Regions from separate parts of the Streptococcus sp. 1453 genome, predicted to be linked through region 1. Evidence: predicted binding sites of a transcription regulator. Region 1 holds the regulator's gene; each other region holds the start of a gene.
The links. Region 1 encodes NrdR, which represses ribonucleotide reductase genes. Its sites were predicted from a motif close to ACACNATATATNGTGT; they were not measured.
Positions count from the first base shown of each region.

Region 2: the regulator NrdR is predicted to act here: its motif matches at 1,035-1,050, upstream of nrdH (glutaredoxin-like protein NrdH).
Region 3: the regulator NrdR is predicted to act here: its motif matches at 5,254-5,269, upstream of nrdD (anaerobic ribonucleoside-triphosphate reductase).

Region 1 covers NZ_VMLZ01000008.1:22,052-29,644, forward strand. Annotated here, with positions in the region: gene HW098_RS10565 (hypothetical protein) at 1-207, opposite strand, end outside; gene der (ribosome biogenesis GTPase Der) at 289-1,599, opposite strand; gene HW098_RS07145 (NADPH-dependent oxidoreductase) at 1,613-2,326, opposite strand; gene dnaI (primosomal protein DnaI) at 2,323-3,219, opposite strand; gene HW098_RS07155 (replication initiation and membrane attachment family protein) at 3,220-4,389, opposite strand; gene nrdR (transcriptional regulator NrdR) at 4,390-4,863, opposite strand; gene HW098_RS07165 (GntR family transcriptional regulator) at 5,004-5,369, shown strand; gene HW098_RS07170 (ABC transporter ATP-binding protein) at 5,374-6,069, shown strand; gene HW098_RS07175 (hypothetical protein) at 6,086-6,853, shown strand; gene HW098_RS07180 (Rgg/GadR/MutR family transcriptional regulator) at 6,958-7,593, opposite strand, start outside.
Region 2 covers NZ_VMLZ01000003.1:101,909-109,501, forward strand. Annotated here, with positions in the region: gene nrdE (class 1b ribonucleoside-diphosphate reductase subunit alpha) at 1-625, opposite strand, end outside; gene nrdH (glutaredoxin-like protein NrdH) at 706-924, opposite strand; gene HW098_RS02455 (phosphocarrier protein HPr) at 1,274-1,537, shown strand; gene ptsP (phosphoenolpyruvate--protein phosphotransferase) at 1,543-3,276, shown strand; gene HW098_RS02465 (YkgJ family cysteine cluster protein) at 3,409-3,903, shown strand; gene HW098_RS02470 (bifunctional glycosyltransferase family 2/GtrA family protein) at 4,076-5,119, shown strand; gene HW098_RS02475 (phosphodiester glycosidase family protein) at 5,116-6,027, shown strand; gene HW098_RS10435 (hypothetical protein) at 6,002-6,403, shown strand; gene HW098_RS02480 (ClbS/DfsB family four-helix bundle protein) at 6,512-7,051, shown strand; gene dhaQ (DhaKLM operon coactivator DhaQ) at 7,150-7,593, opposite strand, start outside.
Region 3 covers NZ_VMLZ01000005.1:323,834-331,426, forward strand. Annotated here, with positions in the region: gene rplC (50S ribosomal protein L3) at 1-203, opposite strand, end outside; gene rpsJ (30S ribosomal protein S10) at 420-728, opposite strand; gene HW098_RS05095 (phosphoribulokinase) at 982-1,599, opposite strand; gene nrdG (anaerobic ribonucleoside-triphosphate reductase activating protein) at 1,596-2,186, opposite strand; gene HW098_RS05105 (GNAT family N-acetyltransferase) at 2,179-2,685, opposite strand; gene HW098_RS05110 (hypothetical protein) at 2,835-2,975, opposite strand; gene nrdD (anaerobic ribonucleoside-triphosphate reductase) at 2,987-5,194, opposite strand; gene HW098_RS05120 (hypothetical protein) at 5,314-6,852, opposite strand; gene cls (cardiolipin synthase) at 7,108-7,593, opposite strand, start outside.

The DNA.
Region 1 (7,593 bases):
GATATCTGTCAAATTTCTCAAGACGATATTGAAAAACAGAACTGAAATAACTGTCCAAGCAAGGCTAAAAAGAGCATAGAGGGGGATGTAAAACCAGTAAAAATAGTAAAAAATTGGGAAAAATTTACTTTCTCTATTATCCTTTTCAATCCAGTTGAAAAAGTAAAACCAGGGCAATAAGATTATCAATTTAAACAAATGTTTCATCGACACCTCCTTTTTGATAGCGTTTTCTATTATTTTATTATATCAAAAAAATCTGGAAATGTCATTCCAGATTCTACTTCTTTATTTACGCTTTCTTGCGATGAGATGGATTGGTGTTCCTTCAAAGACAAAGGCCTTGCGGATTTGATTTTCCAAGAAACGTAGGTAAGAAAAGTGCATGAGTTCTTCTTCATTGACAAAGATGACAAAGGTTGGTGGTTTGGTTGCCACTTGGGTCGCGTAGAAAATCTTAAGGCGTTTTCCTTTGTCTGTCGGTGTTGGGTTGATAGCAATAGCATCCATAATCACATCGTTCAAGACAGCTGATGGAATACGTGTGTTTTGACTTTCGCTGATTTGCTTGATCATTTCAGGAAGTTTGTGGAGGCGTTGCTTGGTCAAAGCTGATACAAAGATAATCGGTGCGTAAGGCAGGTATTGGAACTGCTCACGGATATCTTCTTCCCAGTTTTTCATAGTATGGTTGTCTTTTTCAAGTGTATCCCACTTATTGACCACGATAATCATCCCTTTACCAGCTTCATGGGCAAATCCTGCGATACGCTTATCGTATTCACGAATACCCTCTTCCGCATTGATGACCATCAAGACAACATCTGAACGGTCAATAGCACGCATGGCACGCATGACAGAATATTTCTCGGTATTTTCATAAACCTTACCAGATTTACGCATACCAGCCGTATCAATCATGGTAAACTCTTGACCATCTGTATCTGTAAAGTGGGTATCAATGGCGTCACGCGTTGTTCCAGCAACAGGACTGGCAATAACACGGTCTTCGCCCAAAATAGCGTTAATCAAGCTTGATTTTCCAACATTGGGACGTCCAATTAGGCTAAACTTAATCACATCTGGATTTTCTTCTTCATATTCATTTGGAAGATTTTCTACGATGGCGTCTAGCACATCCCCTGTACCGATACCATGGACAGATGAGATAGGCAGCGGTTCACCCAAACCGAGGGCATAAAAATCATAGATATCATTTCGCATCTCTGGGTTGTCCACCTTGTTAACCGCGAGGATAACTGGTTTGTGGGTCTTATAAAGCTTACGGGCTACGTATTCGTCTGCATCGGTAATTCCTTCCTTACCAGACACCACAAAGACGATAACATCGGCTTCTTCCATGGCAATTTCTGCCTGGTGCTTGATTTGTTCCATGAAAGGAGCATCGACATCATCGATTCCTCCTGTATCAATCATGCTAAACGAACGATTGAGCCACTCACCCGTTGCATAAATACGGTCACGTGTCACTCCTTCGACATCCTCTACAATGGAGATTCGCTCACCAGCGATCCGATTAAATAGGGTTGATTTCCCAACATTGGGACGTCCTACAATGGCAATAGTTGGTAGGGCCATAATTTCTCACTTTCTACAATAACTTCTTCTGTTCAAGATTTTTTCTAGTTGAGCTTGGTTCAGCTTGACCAAACTGTTCTGCTAGGCGCTGACTCCAGCTTGTGGTCGCACGTGCTCCAGCATAGTCCGCCTGTACACGGTCATAAGCCTCAATCACATCAACTGTTTGTTCCTGGTATTCTTCCTCAAAGACCACTTGATTCAATGGCAAGCGAGGTTTGACTTCATGCTCTTCATTTGGTAAACCTAGTGCCATCCCAAAGACAGGATAGGTGTAGTCAGGCAGGTTAAAAAGCTCTGCCACTTCTTCTGACTTGTACCGTACCAAACCAATGATGACACCTCCATAGCCCAAACTTTCAGCTGCCAGCAGGGCATTTTGACCAGCAAGGGCCGCATCGACTGAACTAATCAAGAGACCTTCTACACCTTGAGGTTGGAAGATGTCGGTATGAAGTCGTGCTCCCTTTTCTGCTCGGTTCAAATCTCCGACAAAAAGAAGAAAAACAGCTGACTGGCGAATGGCTTCTTGAGGTACCAATTCATACAAGGCATCTTTCTTTTCCTGACTTCGTACCACAACAACAGAGTAGGATTGAAAATTCTTCCAAGACGAGGCCATCTGGGCTGCAGTCAGGATTTCAGTCAAGTCTTCCTGAGGAAGGGCTTGCTCCTTAAATCTTCGAACAGACTTATGAGCTTTCATCAGTTTAATCGTTTCTGTCATCGACGGTTTACTCCTTCTAAACGAGTCTCCTCAGCCAAATAACGGATGCGTTCCATGACCCGTCTGGCTTCCCAGGTCTCGTCATTTCCATGTTTCCCTTTAGCAAAATGCTGCTCCAATTCTTCAAAGTTGAAGTTGGAGGTGAAAAAGGTCGGTAAATTTTCCTGCATCCGATATTGAAGAATGACTTGCAGGATTTCATCACGTACCCAAGCTGTTGATTGCTCGGCACCAATGTCATCTAAAATCAGGACTTCAGACAGTTTAATCTCATCCACCAAGGTCTTGACATTACCATCACCGATAGCATTTTTGACATCAATGACAAAGCTAGGATAGTGGAGGAGAGTGGATGAAACACCACGTTTTTCTGATAAATCATGGGCTAAGGCAGCCACCATGAAACTTTTACCCACACCAAAGTCTCCATACAAGTAAAGACCTTTTTGAATAGCTGGATATTGCTCCACGAAGGCTAATAGCTTTTCAAAAACTGGCAAGCGCCCCAAATCATCCAAATCTACTTGAGCTAAACTAGCTTTCTTGAGAGTAGCTGGCAGATTGATTAACTTGAGGCGGTTCTTAATAGCCGCTTCTTTTTCAGCTGCGATTAGTTCAGGAGTTTCTTCATATGAGACATCCGCATAGCCATGATTCATAACCAAAATCGGCTTGTAGCCTTTGGCAATATAATCCGTATCACCACGAAGAAACTTGTCACGCTCGGTGATGTACTGATTAAACTTGGAGATACTGCGATTTAATTCCTCTGGGGTCAAGGATTCTTGCTGGATAAAAGCCGCAACATCAGAATCTTTCATGATTTTCTGGACCAAATCTTGATAATGAAAACGGCTAGGTTGACGTTTGAGTACGTCTCCGACACTTTCCATCTAATCTCCTCCTTTTTCTAATCGAGCTAATAGTTCTTGTTTCTTACGTTCTAATTCCAGACGAGTTTCCTCGCTGGTTTCATTCTTATAATCTGGATTGCTCCACTTGGGTACATTGGACTTGGCAGGACTCGGTTTACTGCTTTTTTGAGCCTGACTTTTCTGCCCACGCTCACGGATCCGCAAGACTGCCTCTTCTGCCGAATGAATCTTTTGATAGGCATAGTCATTGGCCACCTTCATGGCATATTTCTCATTGATATTTGCCGAATCGACCTTATTAAAGGTCAATAAAAGAATGATATTGATGACTTCGTCCAGCAAGCCCAAGCCAGCAATCTGTTGCAAGAGTTCTCTTTCTGTTTGGGTAATGGTTCCCTTGCGTGTTTGCTTGATTTCTGCCAAGAACTGCAGGGCAGTTTTACTTTTGGCTTCTTTGATAATGGTTGTTTCCTTAAGACTAAAGTCAGAGGAAATTGGTTTTTGAGCAATTTTTTCACGCATGCGTTTGGTTGAAATAACCTGAGAAACAGCTGTTGACTTGGCCAATTGATAGGTTTCAAACCAAGTCCATTTCTTCTCCTCGGCAATAGCAAAGAGGTTTAAGACATCGGACTGCTCATCCGCAAAACGAAGTCCATCTCGAGCCATCAGCTGGCGAAAATGTTCCAAGTCAAAATCATTGGCCACTTTCTTCTTGAGACCAAGGTCTTCTTGACTTCCCAGCTCTGCCAAATCTGGAAAGACTTGATTGAGTGAGACAGGTATTTCTTCTCCATCAGCACTTTCAACTTTCAAATCCTCCACAGCTGCATCGCCAATCTTTTTCTCCAAAAGTCTACGATACACAGGATGCACCAAGAAGTCCTGACTCGAGAGAGGAGCATGGATAGCTAGCTGATAAACATCCCCTTTTTGATAGAGGGTCAAAAGATTGAAAGCAGATAGGATTTTCAAGGATTTTAAAAGTCTGTCCATCCCAAAGTTGAGATGATTGAGAATGCTTGAAAAAAGGTATTCCTTTCTGCCATTATCCCAAAAACTAATCGTATAAAGATAAAGGCTCAGTGCCTCCTGACCGATAATCGGGAGGTAGCACTGTACCAGAGATGAGGTATCTTGCGACACCCGATTATTCTTTAGATAAGAAAAACGGTCAATTGGCTTCATTTATCTTTCCTTTTTCTTTTTAGAGGACTGGGTAATTTGTTGGAGCAGGCTCTCTAGCTCACTGACATCCTTAAAACTACGATAGACACTGGCAAAACGTACATAGGTAATCTCGTCCAGTTCAGCCAACTCCTCCATGACGAGTGAACCAATGTCCTCACTTTGAATTTCATTTTCATTTCGACCACGGAGTTTCTGTTCGATACGATTGACTACCATGTTGATTTCATCACTTGACACAGGACGTTTCTGGGCTGAGCGGATAATCCCATTAAAGATTTTATCTCTGGAGAACTGTTCCCGTGTGCCATCTTTTTTAACAACCACTAAGGTTCTTTCTTCTACCCGTTCGTAGGTTGTAAAACGGTGTTGGCATTCATCGCACTCACGTCTTCTACGAATAGTGTTCCCTTCTTCTGCTTGGCGACTATCGATAACACTTGACTTGGTAGCCCCACATTTTGGACAACGCATCCTTTCCCTCCTTATCGTTTTCTTTTCATTATACCATTTTTTAAACAATTCCCAAAACAATTCTTCTTTTTGCTTGACAAGTTTTTTGTTTTGTTGTATTATTTAATTAAGACAAAAAGGATAAAAGAAAGGAGACCAAGATGTCCTGGACATTTGACAACAAAAAACCTATCTATTTACAGATTATGGAGAAAATCAAGCTTCAGATTGTTTCCCATACACTGGAACCCAATCAACAACTTCCAACCGTGCGAGAGCTGGCTAGCGAGGCGGGTGTCAATCCAAACACTATCCAAAGAGCCTTGTCAGACCTTGAACGAGAAGGATTTGTCTACAGCAAGCGAACAACTGGACGATTTGTGACTGAGGATAAGGAGCTAATCGCCCAATCGCGCAAACAATTATCGGAAGAAGAATTGGAACACTTCGTTTCCTCCATGACCTATTTTGGCTATGAAAAAGAAGAACTACCAAGCGTAGTCGGCGATTATATTAAAGGAGTTTAAGCCTATGTCATTACTAGCATTTGAAAATGTATCCAAATCTTATGGAGCAACCCCAGCCCTTGAAAATGTTTCTCTTGACATTCCAGCTGGAAAAATTGTTGGTCTCCTTGGCCCAAACGGCTCAGGAAAAACAACCCTGATTAAACTAATCAATGGCCTCTTACAACCAGATCAAGGACGTGTCCTGATCAACGACATGGATCCAAGCCCAGCAACCAAGGCCATCGTAGCTTATTTGCCGGATACGACCTATCTCAATGAACAAATGAAGGTCAAAGAAGCCCTAACCTACTTCAAGACCTTCTATAAAGATTTCAATCTTGAACGCGCCCATCATCTACTTGCAGACCTGGGCATTGATGAAAATAGTCGTCTCAAGAAATTATCAAAAGGTAACAAGGAAAAGGTCCAACTAATTTTGGTTATGAGCCGTGATGCCCGCCTCTACGTTTTAGACGAACCCATTGGTGGGGTGGATCCAGCAGCCCGTGATTATATCCTCAATACCATTATCAACAACTACTCCCCAACTTCTACCGTTTTGATTTCTACCCACTTGATTTCTGATATCGAGCCAATCTTAGATGAAATTGTCTTCCTTAAGGACGGAAAAGTCGTTCGTCAAGGCAATGTAGACGATATTCGCTATGAGTCGGGTGAATCCATTGACCAACTCTTCCGTCAGGAATTTAAGGCTTAAGCAAAGGAGATTATTTATGTTTTGGAATTTAATTCGCTACGAATTTAAAAATGTTAACAAGTGGTATTTAGCCCTCTACGCTGCTGTGCTAGTCCTTTCTGCCCTTATCGGGATACAAGCACAGACCTATAACAATCTGCCTGTCAAAGAAAGCCAACCTGTTTTACTTACTTTTCTAGCCCTCGTCTTTGGTGGCTTGATGATTACACTTGGAATTTCAACTCTTTTCTTAATCATTAAACGCTTTAAAGGCAGTGTCTATGACCGACAAGGCTATCTGACTTTGACCCTTCCAGTATCTGAACACCATATCATCACAGCCAAACTAGTCGGTGCCTTTATCTGGTCGATGATTAGCACTGCTATCCTAGTTCTAAGTGCTGTTATTATTGTGACCATAACGGCTTCAGAATGGATCACTCTTTCTTATGTGATTACATTTGTAGAAACACATCTCCCTCAGATCTTTCTTACAGGTATATCCTTCCTACTAAATACCATTTCCAGCATCCTCTGCATCTACTTGGCTATTTCCATTGGACAGCTTTTCAATGAATACCGTACAGCACTCGCTGTTGCAGCCTACATTGGTATCCAAATCATCATTGGATTTATTGAACTTTCCTTCAATCTTAGTTCTAATTTCTATGTCAATTCACTTGTAGGACTTAATGACCATTTCTATATGGGAGCAGGTATAGCCATTGTTGAAGAACTCATATTCATAGCTATCTTTTACCTCGGAACCTACTATATTTTGAGAAACAAGGTTAATTTGCAATAATTTTAAAATCAAAAAGGATAACATCTCATCGCAGAGAGGCTATCCTTTTTCTTTTATTTCATTTTCTGTCTAACTTTATCTTACAAACGAATCCTTCTAACCAATTAAATGATAAAATCTGATTTAAAGGTCTTGTTTAATTTCTCTATTGTGACACTATCATTATATTCCTTACATATTCTCATAGCTTTGGAACATTCTTTTTTACCTAACTCTACTTGATTCGTTTTTATGAGATAAATACCTTTTAAAAAAAGCAAATAATTCTTTTCAAAATAATATCCTTGTCTGGTCAGTAAATTTTCTAAATCATCTATAAAAAATTGAGCGCTATCTAACAAATTATTTTTTAATAATAACTCTAAATTAAATAAATATAAAGGAATTACTCTATATGTTCCCATGTCTGTTTTTAAAAAATGTCGTGTTTTCTTGATTACCGCTCTATATAGTAAGCTTATGGTCTTAGTATTCATAAAAAACACCGAATTATAGAAAATTTTCAGTTCATACTCCATCCAAGTATCTACAGAAAGCAAATACTTGATTAGCTCATTACATTTAGAGGCATTATAAGGAAGATTTGCAAGCCGGTTGATCTGTTGCTCAGCAATCAATTTTATGTGATAATTGCACAAACTTTTTTCCTGCTTTTGTTTTAGCTCTATTTTCTTTATTAGTTCTTGTAACAAAATGATATCTGAAGAGTTTACAGCATGTTCTAGTTCTTCAAAAAAACA
Region 2 (7,593 bases), on a different contig from region 1:
GAAGGTTGCTGAGGGTAATTCCCACACCACCACCGATACGTGAAAGTTGAAGAGCTGAGTTGATAGAACGTCCGATAGAGTTCATATCATCAGTTACTTGGATTAGGAAACATGATACCAATTCACCACGACGAGCACGTCCAGCATTCAAGAAGGAAGGAGTAGCAGGTTGGTAGCGTTGGTGGATGATTTCATTGGCAATATCGATTGCAATAGCTTCATTCCCATCAGCAAAATAAAGGGCGTTAAAGAAGACACGGTCTTCCATGCTTTCAAGATAATATTCACCGTCATTAGTCTTTAAGGCATATTGATTGTAAAATTTATAAGCTGCCATGAATGACTTGAATTGGAAGTTTTGATCTTTGATAAATTGTGACAATTCTTCCAAAAATTCTGGACGGTATTTCTTGATAAAGGCTGTTTCGATGTAGTTGTGTTCAATGAGGTAGTTGATTTTATCCTTGATTGAATCAAAAACCATAGTGTTTGGAACTACATTTTCTTTAAAGAAGGCATCCAAGGCTTCCTTATCTTTATGAAGCATGATTTGTCCATTAACAGGACGGTTAATTTCGTTATTGAGACGGAAGTAAGTTACGTCTTCAAGATGTTTTAATCCCATAAAATTTCCCTTATCTAATTACAAAAGAAAGGCTTCTAAGTTAGCCCTAGAAGCAGTTTCTTCTGGATGATGTACTAAGATTATGCTAATTGTTTCAGTTTTCCTGGCTGGAAACCTGAAAAGACTTCAGTTGGTGTTTGGATAACAGGAGCTGCGCTAAAACCGAGCTCTTTAACTTGATCGATGTACTCAGGCTGCTCATCAAGATTGATTTCACGATAAGAGACATTATTACTGTCCAAGAAACGTTTGGTCATCTTACATTGGACACAGTTGTTTTTAGAATATACGGTTACCATTGTGTAACTCCTCTTTAAAATTTAATTCTATCCTAGTATATCAGAAAATAAAATTTTGTCAATGATTTGAACTAAATATAGTGGTCAGTTTTTCTAGTCAAGCTCACAAAACACAATATGTAGTGTTTGGTTTATAAAACAGCAATGATTATCCTATAAATCGTTTTTAAAGAAACTATATCCTGTGTTTTGTTATCTAGGATAGAAGATTTTCAGCAAGTTATCTGAAAGGAAATTGAAGGAAAATCCAGAAAATGCTTGAAAAAAATCCTAGAAGATGGTATAATACCAAATTGTAAGGGTTATCACATATAACTCAAAAAAGAAAGAACAAAAGGAGAGTCAAACTATGGCTTCTAAAGATTTCCACGTAGTGGCAGAAACAGGTATTCACGCACGTCCAGCAACATTGTTGGTACAAACTGCTAGCAAATTTGCTTCAGATATCACTCTTGAGTACAAAGGTAAATCAGTTAACCTTAAATCAATTATGGGTGTTATGAGTCTTGGTGTTGGCCAAGGTGCTGACGTAACTATCTCAGCTGAAGGTGCAGATGCAGATGACGCTATCGCTGCAATCTCAGAAACAATGGAAAAAGAAGGATTGGCATAAGGGAAATGACAGAAATGCTTAAAGGAATCGCGGCATCTGACGGTGTTGCAGTTGCAAAAGCATATCTACTCGTTCAACCGGATTTGTCATTCGAGACTATTTCAGTCGAAGATACAAACGCAGAAGAGGCTCGTTTGGATGTTGCTCTTGAAGCTTCTCAAAACGAGCTTTCTCTTATCCGCGAGAAAGCTGTAGGTACGCTTGGTGAAGAAGCGGCTCAAGTTTTTGACGCTCATTTGATGGTTCTTTCTGACCCAGAATTGATTGGTCAGATTAAAGAAACAATTCGTGCTAAGAAAGTCAATGCAGAAGCAGGTCTTAAAGAAGTGACTGATATGTTCATCACTATCTTTGAAGGCATGGAAGACAACCCATACATGCAAGAACGTGCAGCGGATATCCGCGACGTGACAAAACGTGTATTGGCAAACCTTCTTGGCAAGAGATTGCCAAACCCAGCTTCTATCAATGAAGAAGTAATCGTAATTGCGCATGACTTGACACCATCTGATACAGCTCAATTGGACAAAAACTTTGTAAAAGCTTTTGTAACAAACATCGGTGGACGTACAAGCCACTCAGCTATCATGGCACGTACACTTGAAATTGCAGCTGTATTGGGAACAAATAACATCACTGAAGTGGTGAAAGACGGTGATATCCTTGCCGTTAACGGAATTACTGGTGAAGTGATTATCAACCCAACAGATGAACAAGCGGCAGAATTTAAAGCAGCTGGTGAAGCTTATGCTAAACAAAAAGCTGAATGGGCCCTTTTGAAAGATGCTCAAACAGTGACTGCTGACGGTAAACACTTCGAGTTGGCCGCTAACATTGGTACTCCAAAAGACGTTGAAGGTGTTAACAACAACGGTGCAGAAGCTGTTGGACTTTACCGTACAGAGTTCTTGTACATGGATTCTCAAGATTTCCCAACAGAAGACGAGCAGTATGAAGCATACAAAGCTGTTCTTGAGGGAATGAATGGTAAACCAGTGGTTGTTCGTACAATGGATATCGGTGGAGATAAGGAACTTCCTTACTTCGATATGCCACATGAAATGAACCCATTCCTTGGATTCCGTGCCCTTCGTATCTCTATTTCTGAAACTGGAGATGCAATGTTCCGTACACAAATCCGTGCCCTTCTTCGTGCTTCTGTTCATGGTCAATTGCGTATCATGTTCCCAATGGTTGCCCTCTTGAAAGAATTCCGTGCAGCTAAAGCAGTTTATGAAGAAGAAAAAGCAAATCTTCTTGCTGAAGGAGTTGCAGTTGCGGATAACATCCAAGTTGGTATCATGATTGAAATCCCTGCAGCAGCGATGCTTGCAGACCAATTTGCTAAAGAAGTAGACTTCTTCTCAATTGGTACAAACGACTTGATTCAATATACAATGGCGGCAGACCGTATGAACGAGCAAGTTTCATACCTTTACCAACCATATAACCCATCAATCCTTCGCTTGATCAACAACGTTATCAAGGCAGCTCACGCTGAAGGTAAATGGGCTGGTATGTGTGGTGAGATGGCTGGTGACCAAACAGCTGTTCCACTTCTTGTCGGAATGGGCTTGGATGAATTCTCTATGTCAGCAACATCAGTCCTTCGTACACGTAGCTTGATGAAGAAATTGGATACTGCTAAGATGGAAGAGTACGCTAACCGTGCCCTTACAGAGTGTTCAACAATGGAAGAAGTTCTTGAACTTCAAAAAGAATACGTTAACTTTGATTAATGTCATTAACCTTGTAACCTAGTTGCAAGGTTTTTTATGTATTTTGGGAAAGTATAGTCTAATAAAGTCCACTTTTCAATGGTTCAGAGGAATGGTATAATAGGGGAAAATAATTAGAATAAGAGAGAAATCATGTCTAAAGAAATTGATATTGAGTATTACCATCAGCTAGCCTTGCAAAAGCAAAAGGAGCACCGTAAAGTTTTAGCCAATTTAAAGAAAAAGCCACCTAAGAACTTGGATAAGATAGCCCAGCAGATTCACCAAGAAGTCTTTGAGGAGATTGATTGTACCGCCTGTGCTAACTGTTGTAAGACTTTGGGTCCTGACTTCAAAGAGGCAGACATCACCCGTATTGCCAAATATTTCAAAATGAAATTGCCGGCCTTTGAAGCTGAATTTCTGCAGGTGGATGAAGATGGAGACAAGGTTTTCAAATCCATGCCTTGCCCATTTTTAGGAGGAGATAATCTCTGTTCCATCTATGACGTTCGTCCAAAGGCCTGTCGTGAATTCCCTCATACTGACCGCAAAAAGATCCATCAAATCAACCATTTGACGATTAAGAATACTTTGACCTGTCCAGCAGCCTATCTCTTTGTTGAGAAATTAAAGGATAAGTTATAGAGATTTATTATAAAGATACTGTTCTAACTCTGTAGAAATCATTTCTATGGAGTTTTCTCTTTATGGTCTATTTTTGAGAAATCATCAATTTATTTTTATAAAAAAGCAGTTATAAGGATTTTTTAAGCAAGTGAACGTATACTTATACAAACAAAAAGAAAGAGGTACAGCTATGAATTATCTAGTTATTCCAGCTTATCAACCTGATTTTAATCTGCTAACACTGATTGAAAAAATTCACAAGAAGGGTGATTTTTCTATCATTGTGATTGATGATGGTAGTTCTCCTGAATGTAAAGAAATATTTGCTCAGGCTGAAAACTATGGGACTGTACTTCGTCATCAGGTCAATCAAGGTAAGGGTCAGGCTTTGAAAACAGCTTTTGCTTACATTCAATCCCTCAAGATGCCTGGAACGATCGTTACAGCAGATGCGGATGGTCAACACAAGATTTGGGACATACTCCGTACTAGTAACAAGGCCAACGAAAATCCTAGCACTCTGGTTCTTGGTGTTCGTGCTTTTACTGGCAAGGTTCCCTTGCGTAGTCGCTTTGGAAATAGCTTGACACGTATCTTATTTAAAATACAAACAGGCGTAGCAGTTTCAGACACACAGACAGGACTTCGTGCTTTCACTACAGACTTGATTCCTTTTATGATGGAAGTGGAAGGACAACGCTATGAGTACGAAATGAACATGCTATTGGAAGCCAGCAAGCAATATCCGATTTTGGAAGTTCCTATTGAAACAGTCTATATAAACGACAATCAAGCTTCTCACTTCCGACCTATTCGAGATGGTTTAATGATTTACAAAAACATTTTGAAATTCGCTCTTTCATCATTGAGTAGTTTTATCGTGGATTATCTAGTTTATACTTTTTCTATTCTTTTCTTGAGCTTTATTCCATCAGGTTTACACCTCCTCCTATCAAATGGGCTGGCTCGAGTGACCAGCTCTATCTTCAACTTTTCGACTAATAAAAAATTGGTATTTAAAAATAAAGCAAGTAATTTAAAAACAGGTGCAGGTTATTTAACCTTGTCTGTTGTTCTCTTTTTCTTAGATACTCTCCTAATTAGCCTTTTTAATACAGGTTTCGGAATCAATTTATTCATGGCTAAAATTTTTGTAGGAATGCTTCTCTTTGTGGTATCTTGGACTGTTCAGACACGATTTATTTTCAAAGAAAGGACTTGTTATCCAGTATGAAATTTTTTAAGAAAGCTTATCTATACGCCTCGGTCTTTGGCTTGCTTCTGACAAGCTCCTTTACCTATTCGATGTTAAAGACATTTGTACTAGCGGAGACTATCTCCACTGTATCTAATACCAACTCGACATTTAACACAGCAGTAGCAAGCCAATCAGCAAAAAATGCCCAAGTAACGGATACCAGCTATTTAGATGGAAATATCAGTGTCAATCTAACTGAAAAGACGGTGAATGATACGCAAATCTATGTGGCAGATGTGACTCTGAGCTCTGCAGATTATCTGAAAACAGCCCTAGCTCAAAATTCTTATGGAACTAACGTCACAGCTAAAACCTCCGTGACAGCAGCTAAAAATAATGCTATTTTAGCTGTCAATGGCGACTACTATGGAGCTAATAGCTCAGGTTATGTTATCCGTAATGGTGTCGTCTATCGGGATAGTGTCCGTGAAGACGCCAGTAATGGTGACCTTGCCATTTACAAGGATGGCTCTTTTAAAATCATTTACGAGAACCAAATCTCAGCTGACCAGTTAGTTCAAGATGGTGTAGTTAATCTACTGGCATTTGGTCCGTCTCTAGTTGAAAATGGTGAGATTTCTGTCGGTATCAATACAGAAGTTGGTCAGGCTATGGCTTCAAATCCTCGTACAGCTATTGGAATTATCGATGAAAACCACTATATCATTGTTGTTTCAGATGGTCGTACCTCGGAGAGCAAGGGCTTGTCTCTTTACCAGATGGCAGAAGTGATGAAATCTTACGGAGTGAAGACGGCCTACAACCTAGATGGTGGAGGTTCTTCAACTCTCTACTTTAATGGTCAGGTAATCAATAAACCGACTACAGGTGGAAGCAAAATATCAGAAAGGGCGGTGAGTGATATTGTTTACATCGGTTACTAAAAATAAAAACAAACGTCTCCAAAAGGCGCTAGTCGGCTATAGCATTCTTACTATTTTCTTTTTAGTATTTAGCCGTATCTACGAGTCTTTCAGTTTTGGGGAAACCTCCCTTCATATGCACTATCTTTTTGTAGTCCCCCTAGTAGGGGGCGTCATTCTGGCATTACTGTTGAAAATCATTCCAAACTTAGGGCGAATCAGTCTAAACTTATGGAACTCGTCAGTAGCCGTTCTAACAACTGGTATGCTTTTTCGCGGAATCGTCAATCTATCAGGTCGTTCAACGGCCCTAGATCAACCCTACTGGTATGTTGGTATATCTTTTGCTATCTTAGCTATAGTATCACTTTTCTTTCAGAAGAAAAACAGTAAGTAATTAGCTTAAAAATGAAAAAACTGGTTGTTGAGAGAAACAGCCAGTTTTATTGTGGTATAATGAAGTAAGAAAACACCTCAACCTACTTGAAAATAAAGGGAGAACTCTGTGCCTAGACCGAGAACGAAAGAGGAACTAGTATTAGCCTCTAAGGAAAACTATGAAAAGCTCAATCATTTCATCTCCCAACTAAGTGAAGATGAGCTACAGACTCCGTTTGATTTTTCAAGAGACCCAAAGAAAAAAGAAGCTCACTGGAAAAGGGATAAAAATCTACGGGATGTCTTGATCCATCTTTATGAATGGCAGCAGTTACTTTTGACTTGGGTACATTCTAATCAAGAAGGTCACGAAAGACCTTTTCTCCCTGAACTTTATAATTGGAAAACTTATGGACAAATGAATGTCGTTTTTTGGAAGAAGCACCAGAAAACGTCCTTAGAAGAAGCGACTAGACTCCTAGAACAATCACATAGGGAGGTTTTAGAGTTGATAGAAGTTTTTAGCAATGACGAACTCTTTACCAAAGGTATCTATAAGTGGACGGGAGGAACAAGTCTAGGTTCCTACTTTGTTAGTAGCACGTCAAGCCACTATGATTGGGCTACGAAAAAGCTCAAGGTTCATCGGAAGAATTGTAAGGGATAGATGGCCTATTTGAAATGGCAAGAATGTGTTCTTTTAAAAGTAAGATAAGATTAAAAGGGCTATCAAGTGATGTAGCCCTTTTGAGTTATACAAGCAAATTACCATGCAAAAGCTGTCGTTGGAGCATTGAGCGCTTCTAACCACTGTTTATTTTTTACGGGGCAAAGAGTTACGGATATACCTGCCATATCTAGACTGGTCATAAATGTTCCTGATTTTATAAAGGTAATAGTGATTCCTTCAATTTCTAAGAGTTGAAGGAGATCATTGATAAATATGCCCATTTCTAAGTTGCTGGTAGTGCCTAGATTATTTACAAGCAATATAAATTGATCACCCTTTTTCCAATGATAGTGTAATCTTAATTTACTTATAATTTCATTTGCAAGGATTTCCGATGATTGGAATGGGACGATACGATAACCTTCTTCGCCATGTATCCCAATACCATAAGATATATTTCCTTCTTCCAAGTTAAATAGTGGACGGGTGGCTTGGGGGAGACTAGCAGATTTCGTTGCAAAGCCAATCGTTGCGATTTC
Region 3 (7,593 bases), on a different contig from region 1:
TGTCCTTTAGCAGGTTTGTTGCTCAATACTTCGCGTTTGTCATCGAAACCAACTTGGATAGCGTTGTATCCGTCTGTTTCAACAGTTTTAACTTGAAGAACAACGTTTGGAGTTGCTTCAATAACTGTTACAGGGATCAATTCGCCAGCTTCAGTGAAGATTTGAGTCATTCCCACTTTTTTCCCTAAGATTCCTTTTGTCATGAGAAAATAGTTCCTTTTCTATATTTTTTATTCAAAAAGTTTTTAACGAGCGTTTTTTATGCTCAAGTCTAAGATACAAAGGGCGTCAAACTCAAAGTGAAAATAGGAAACTGACGCAGTGTCTGGCAGACACTAGGAAGTTTATTTTTTCCACACCGAGTTTAGCCCGTGTTCAATTAGATTGAAACACCAGCCTCTGCTCTTTTATATTTTAGATTAAAGTTTGATTTCTACGTTTACACCACTTGGAAGATCCAATTTCATCAAGGCATCAACTGTTTTTTGAGTTGGGTTAACGATATCGATCAAACGTTTGTGTGTACGCATTTCAAATTGTTCGCGAGAGTCTTTGTATTTGTGAGTCGCACGAATGATTGTGTAGAGGCTACGTTCAGTTGGAAGTGGGATTGGACCCGCAACTTGTGCACCTGTACGAGTAGCTGATTCTACGATTTTTGCAGCCGCTGTGTCAAGCGTACGGTGTTCGTAAGCTTTCAAACGGATACGGATTTTTTTGTTTGCCATCTTTTTCTCCTTTTCGTCTATTTAAGATAATAGGCTAGCTCCACAAGAAAACCGACGCGGTGTTGCGTGGCAATGCAACCGAGCGTGTCGCAACCTCTTGCATCAAAGCTAAAGCTGTAATTTACAGCACCATAATAGAATAACACAAAGCCCCTGCGATTGCAAGGGATTTGTTAGATTTTTTTCGTTTTTTTGGGATGAAACTGTTTTCCTATTTTTTCTTTTTAAAATTAGGGATTTTCTTCTATATAAGTTAAGTCCTCTTGACCTCAAATTTACCTTCTGATTGGTCCACTAGAATGTCCGCCCTTGACTCAGTTTCTTTATAGTATCGCAGATACTGCTCCCGTCTCATCTGGTGGCCAGCCAATATAAAGGAGGCATCGCGATTTCTCACAGTCGTATCTCTAGCAAGGCGTCGCTTTAATTCGGTCTCCTCATCCGTGTAGAAACAGATGGTTTTGTCAAAGAGTTCCTTGGGTAGAAAGCCAACAGACATCCCTTCGACAATCAAAATTGGTTTTGCTCCAGACAAGACCTCACTAGCTTTCCAAGGTTCTTCAATTGTTAAGATATCCATGCCAGCCTTTAAAGCGAGAATGTCTCTTTCTAAACTTACCAGTTCATGAGCCACAGGTAAACAAGCGGTCACTTTTTGGTCTGGAGTCTCCTTTGGCACCACTAAATGACGATTTGAAGCAATGTAAGGATCGGTTTCCAATAAGTTTACCTTTGCAGAATCTAGGGTTTGGTACAATTCCTGTGCAAAAGTTGATTTACCCGAAGCCCCATGACCGTATATTCCCAGTGTCCTGACTTTCCCCGTCTCGATCTCTGAGACTAGTTGGTCTACTAAGTCTTTTTTCTTCATTCTCTCTTCACCTGTTCATAGCTTTCTTTTCCGTCATTAAGCTTATGCCAAATCACTACTTGCCCACTTTTGAAAGATTTTTGCACATCGATAATTCGTTGATTGGAAGAACCTCGAAACTGGAGCATGAGATTTCTCTTAGTTCGGTCATACCGTCCATCGACAAGGATGTCAATTAGTGATAAGAGTTCCAGTTTATCTGGAGTTTCCAACATCATTTCTTCCCAAGTGTAGCCCGTCCAGGACCAGATGTCTTTTTCTGGCAATTCCTTTCGGATGCGTTTAACGAGAGGCAAGAGAATGCCCGTATTGAGGAAAGGCTCCCCTCCCAGCAAGGTCAATCCTTGAACATAAGGTTGAGCGAGATCTTCCATGATCTGTTCTTCTAATTCTGCTGTGTAGGGAATTCCTGCATTGAAAGACCAAGTCGCAACATTATAACACCCCTCGCAGTGAAACATGCAGCCTGATACATAGAGAGAGTTGCGCACGCCTTCGCCGTCCACAAAGTTAAAGGCCTTGTAGTCAATGATACGGCCTTGACTGAGTTCCTCACTTTTCCATTCTTGTGGTTTTGGATTATTCATTCGCCACCTCTATCCAATAACGCTCGACTTCATTACGAACATCCTCAATGAGACCTCTATTTGCTAGAATGACTGCTCTACTAGCAGGATTATTCACGTTACAGGTCACAAGAGTCTTCTTGATGTTCTTTTCTTTAGCAACTTGCAAGCCCTGACGGAGAGTTTCTTTCGCATAACCTTTGCCTCTTTCTGACGGACGAATGGAGTAGCCAATATGACCAGCATAATTCAGCAATCCCTCATTCAGTCTCAATCGCAGATTCAAAAATCCTAGAGCACGACCTACATCATCAAATGATACAAATTGAATAGAAGGAACACGATTTTCAGGCAAGTTTATTCCCATCTCTTTTTGCATATTTGTTTCCAACCACTCTTCATACACAAAGTTCTCTGTATCCCAAAAGCCCCCATCGTGAGCTGATTGGGTCTGCTCAAACTCTGCCATCATGTCTAAAACTGTTTCTTTATCTGCTAATCTTGGTCTGCGTAATTCCATCCTTACCTCCCACTATGAGAAAAGCGAGAGCTGACTCTCATACTCTTCGAAAATCAAATTCAAACCACGTCAGCGTCGCCTTACCGTACTCAAGTACAGCTTGCGGCTAGCTTCCTAGTTTGCTCTTTGATTTTCATTGAGTATCACTTTTATTTTTTCTTGTTCTTGTTTAAAAATTGTTCTCTGAGGCTGAGCAAGCGTTCTTTCTTACCAACTCCACCTTTAGAGTGTTTCTCGTGATAACGGGTCACTTGTGCGCGACCCTTATCGTCTAATTGATATTTTCCCATTTCATTTCTTTCTAATTTGTTACTTGATGTCCAGCTATTTTAATCGTTGATCCATTCATGTGTTTGACACGCGCAGCGATTTCCTTGTGACGGCCGTTTACCATCGGTCTCGCTTGAGGATTGCCTAGATAGCCACAAGTCCGTTTAACAACGTCTACTGTTTTAGGATCGCTATTGCCACAGTTTGGACAAGCAAAGCCCCTCTCAGTTGGTTCAAAATCCCCTTCAAAGTCACACTTGTAGCAACGGTCTATTGGAGTATTGGTCCCAAGATAGCCCACACGGTCATAGGCATAATCCCAGACAGCTTCCAGAGCCTTAGGATTTTGCTGGAGGACTGGATACTCACAATAATGGATGAAACCACCTGACGCACCTGCTTCTGGATAGACTTTCTCAAAGTCTAATTTTTCAAATGGTGTTGGATTTTTACGAACATCGTAGTGGAAAGAGTTGGTGTAGTACTCCTTGTCCGTAATATCAGGAATAGAGCCGAACTTTTCTGTATCTAGTCTACAGAAACGATCTGTCAAGCTTTCGGACGGTGTTGAGTATATAGAGAAATGGTAGCCATATTGGTCAGACCACTCTTCTACACGGCGTTTCATATCACGAATGATATCCAGCGTGAATTCCTTAGCTTCTGGATTGCTTTCCCAGCTGTTACCAAAGAAAACAGTTGCTACCTCATACAAGCCGATATAGCCCAGCGAAACGGTCGCTCGACGATTCTTAAAGAGCTGGTCAACACTTTCTTCTTTACCTAGACGATGACCAAAAGCACCGTATTGATAAAGGATAGGAGCATTTGCTGGTGTTGCTTCCTTGGTTCGTTCGACACGATAAACCAGAGCATCTTCCGCAATATTCATTCGCTCGTTGAAGATTTCCCAGAACTTATTCATGTCACCATCAGACTCGAGGGCGATGCGAGGAAGATTGACCGTCACAACGCCTAGATTCATCCGACCTGAATTGACTTCTACGCCATTCTCGTCTTTCCAACCTTGAAGGAAAGAACGACAACCCATAGGAACTTTGAAAGAACCTGTCAACTCAACAATTTTATCATAGGACAAAACATCTGGGTACATCCGTTTGGTTGCGCACTCTAGAGCCAACTGCTTGATGTCGTAGTTGGGTGTCCCTTCCTCTAAGTTGAGTCCTCTTTTAAGCGTGAAGATAAGTTTAGGGAAGATAGCTGTGCGGTGTTCTGAACCAAGTCCCTTGATTCGGATGTTCAAGATAGCTTTTTGAATTTCCCGCTCAAAACGATTGGTTCCCAGGCCAAAACCTAGCGAAGTGAAAGGTGTTTGCCCATTTGAAGTAAAGAGGGTGTTGATTTCATACTCAAGAGATTGCATGGCATCATAGATGTCTTTTTGCGTTTTCTTCCAGGCATAATCTTCCCGTTTTTCAGGTAAAACCCACTCTTCTGCATCTTTGAGGTGTTTTTGGTAATTCTTCTCTGCATAAGGCGCCAAGACTTCATCGATACGGTCAGCTGAACAGCCCCCATACTGGCTAGAAGCAACGTTGGCGATGATTTGCGAAATCTGAGCTGTCGCAGTCTGGATAGACTTGGGACTTTCTACCTCTGCATTTCCAATCTTAAAACCATTTTCCAACATCCCCTTGAAATCAATCAAACAGCAGTTGGTCATAGGTGTGTAGGGGCTATAATCCAAATCATGATAGTGGATATCCCCCTTTTGGTGGGCATTGGCTACATGCTTAGGAAGCATTTGCAGTCCGATTGATTTTCCAACGATGCCTGCTGTCAAATCACGCTGGGTATTAAAGACGTCGCTGTCTTTGTTCGCATTTTCATTGACAACTGCCTGATCTTTATTGAGAAGCTTATGGATACTAAAGTTAATATCTGTCGCTTTTGAGCGCTCAAAATCCCTCTGTGTTCGATAAGTGATATACTCCTCAGCCAGCGCATATTCTTTGGCTTCAAGCAATTCATGTTCTACGATATTTTGAATTTCGTAAATCTTAACCCCCTGTGGAAATCGACTATGAATTTCTGTGACAATTCGCTCGGTCAGAGCATTTAGGCGCTTTTCAACCAAGGGTGTCACATCCATAACCTTGTCTGCCGCCTTGTGGAGAGCCTTGTCAATCTTATCCACATCAAATACAACACGTCTCCCATCTCGTTTCTCGACGAAGAGAGTTGGCAAAATTGTAATTTTTTCTTCTAGTGCAATCATATGCATGCTCTTTTCTAAAATGTTCTTTCTAAAAAGTATTATACCACTCTAAAAAGAAAAATCAATATCTTGTGTTAAAAATCCTAAAATTTTTAAAAATACACAAGATATTGATTTGGTTATTTGATTTTATAGACTTTAAACTCTGAGTAATCCGTCTTTACTTGTTGGTAATTTTCTTTCAAGATTGTTTCTACTTCAGACCAGACTGGCACTTTGTCATTTACCACAATCACCTTAGGTTGTTTTTCTTTCAAGTCATTAAGTAGCTTATTCCGGTTTTCCTCAGTTGCTGTATAGTGCATCGGGGACAAAATAGCCGATGGCGACAAACGCTCACTCTTACGATAAAGAGTTGCAGTATCATCCCATGCATAGATAGCATCTTCCGTACTTGTCTCCTCTTTTACCAAATCAGCAAGACGATCACGTTCTTGATAAGGTACCGGATAAAGGACAAACTTCATCAAAAAGGGAACAGACAAAAGATAGACAAGCCCTAAAACTGGCAGATATAGATTTCCTTTGAAGAAACGACTCCATAGACTAACTGGCGTTTCTCTTCGTCTTCTTCTAACACTACGCCCCCTCTGTTGACTCTTAATATTGGTTACCAATAAAAGTAGGAAAACAGGGAAGATGACCATCAAATAGGAAGCGTGCAGAGGCTCTTGTGAAAAGAAAAGCAAAATCAAACCTAAAATTGTCACAAGACTTGCAGGAACCGAAATGACGTATAGTTTAGAGGGCTTGGATTGAAAGAGACCTAAAAAGATACAAACTACAAATCCCAAACCGAGGGACAACAAGCCATAAAAAGCTATATTCTCTAAAATTTTAGAAGTGAAATCAAAGCGAATACTGTCAATGGGATAACGAATACCACTAATGGCATCCCCAAAACTTCCTGTTGCAACACTATAGTAGGCAGTTGGATAAAAGACAAGTGAAAAACCTAAAGCCACCGCAAGAAACTGATAAAACCCATGCGCAACGCGTCTATGCCCAAGGTTAAAGACCAACAAGCCTAAACTCACTACAGCAATAAACAGGAGCGATGACAAGGGAGCAAAGAAAAATCCACCCGCCAAAGCCAGCCCAATCCGTACAAATCCCTTATCATGGCTTGGATTGCTTAGATAAGCCGCAACTAAACTAAAGGCCGCGAATAAGAAGGGAAGCGCTAAAAGAGTCGCATATCCTCCACCAAAAGCAAGACCTGTAACTAGCATGTAAAAAATAGTCACCACTTGTCCAGCTTGGTCTCCTTGCTCTGTCAAGGTGTCCGCTGATCTAAAAAGGAAAAATCCTCCTGCTACCAAGGCTAACCACTCAAAAATGGCAAAGAAAAATCCACCCTGAGTCACGTAAGTCAGCAAATAATAAAGCAAACCTTGACTTCCATAATAGTCGCTGTAAATCTTCCCTGTCTGATGAAGGGCCCAACCTGCATAAAAATCCTGCACTTCCTGTGCACTCATTAAATCGAGTAATAGCGGTACTCCTAGAGTTATCCCCGTTACAAGCGTACTCCATAGTAAAATTTTTACCAAAGGAAGACGACTTGATTCACGATGATGCGATTCTTGTTCGATTTGGTATTCTAGAGGTTCACGATTCTCCTGATGAACTTCTTCTACTCTACCATACACACTCATATCGTTTCTCCTATTCAATTTATCTGTCTTAGTATATCAAAAAGTCCTAGGATTGTCAGCTTGCGATGGCTGTTTGAGTGATTTTTTGCATAGTTTCACAAAGGTTTCAATTTCCCGAAAGCGGTGTAAATGTGTCTGTTTAAATGACATGATATAATCCAATTCTTTCTGAGTCAGCATCGTCCCTCCCTATATCTTTCTATTCGTAAAAAGCAAGAAAAAGAGGACTCGGTCATTTCCTAAGTCCTAGATTTCTTATAAGATAGGGGCGAATAACTGGGCGATTTCTTTTACAAGTTTTTGATACCAGCTCGTTTTGATAGAATGAGGATAGACTTCCTGAGAATCTGCAAATATATTTTGAAAATCTCGGGCTATTTCCATTATAGAAGGAGTTTTATAGAGTAAGACTGCATTTTCATAATGGTGTACCAAGCTCCGGTAGTCGAGATTGATTGTCCCCACCACCGCAAAATCTTCGTCTACCAACATCTGCTTACTATGAATAAAACCTGGACTATACTCATAAATTCGAACACCAGCAGAAAGAAGATCTGGATAAGCGCCTCTTGTGACTAACTGAATGAACTTCTTATCTGGTATGTAAGGGGTGATAATTCGAACATCGACTCCTCTCATAGCAGCATTTTTGATTGTCTCCGTTAAATCATAATCTATGATCAAATAAGGTGTCGTAATATAGACCGATTCCGTTGCTTGATTGATTAAACTCTGATAAAC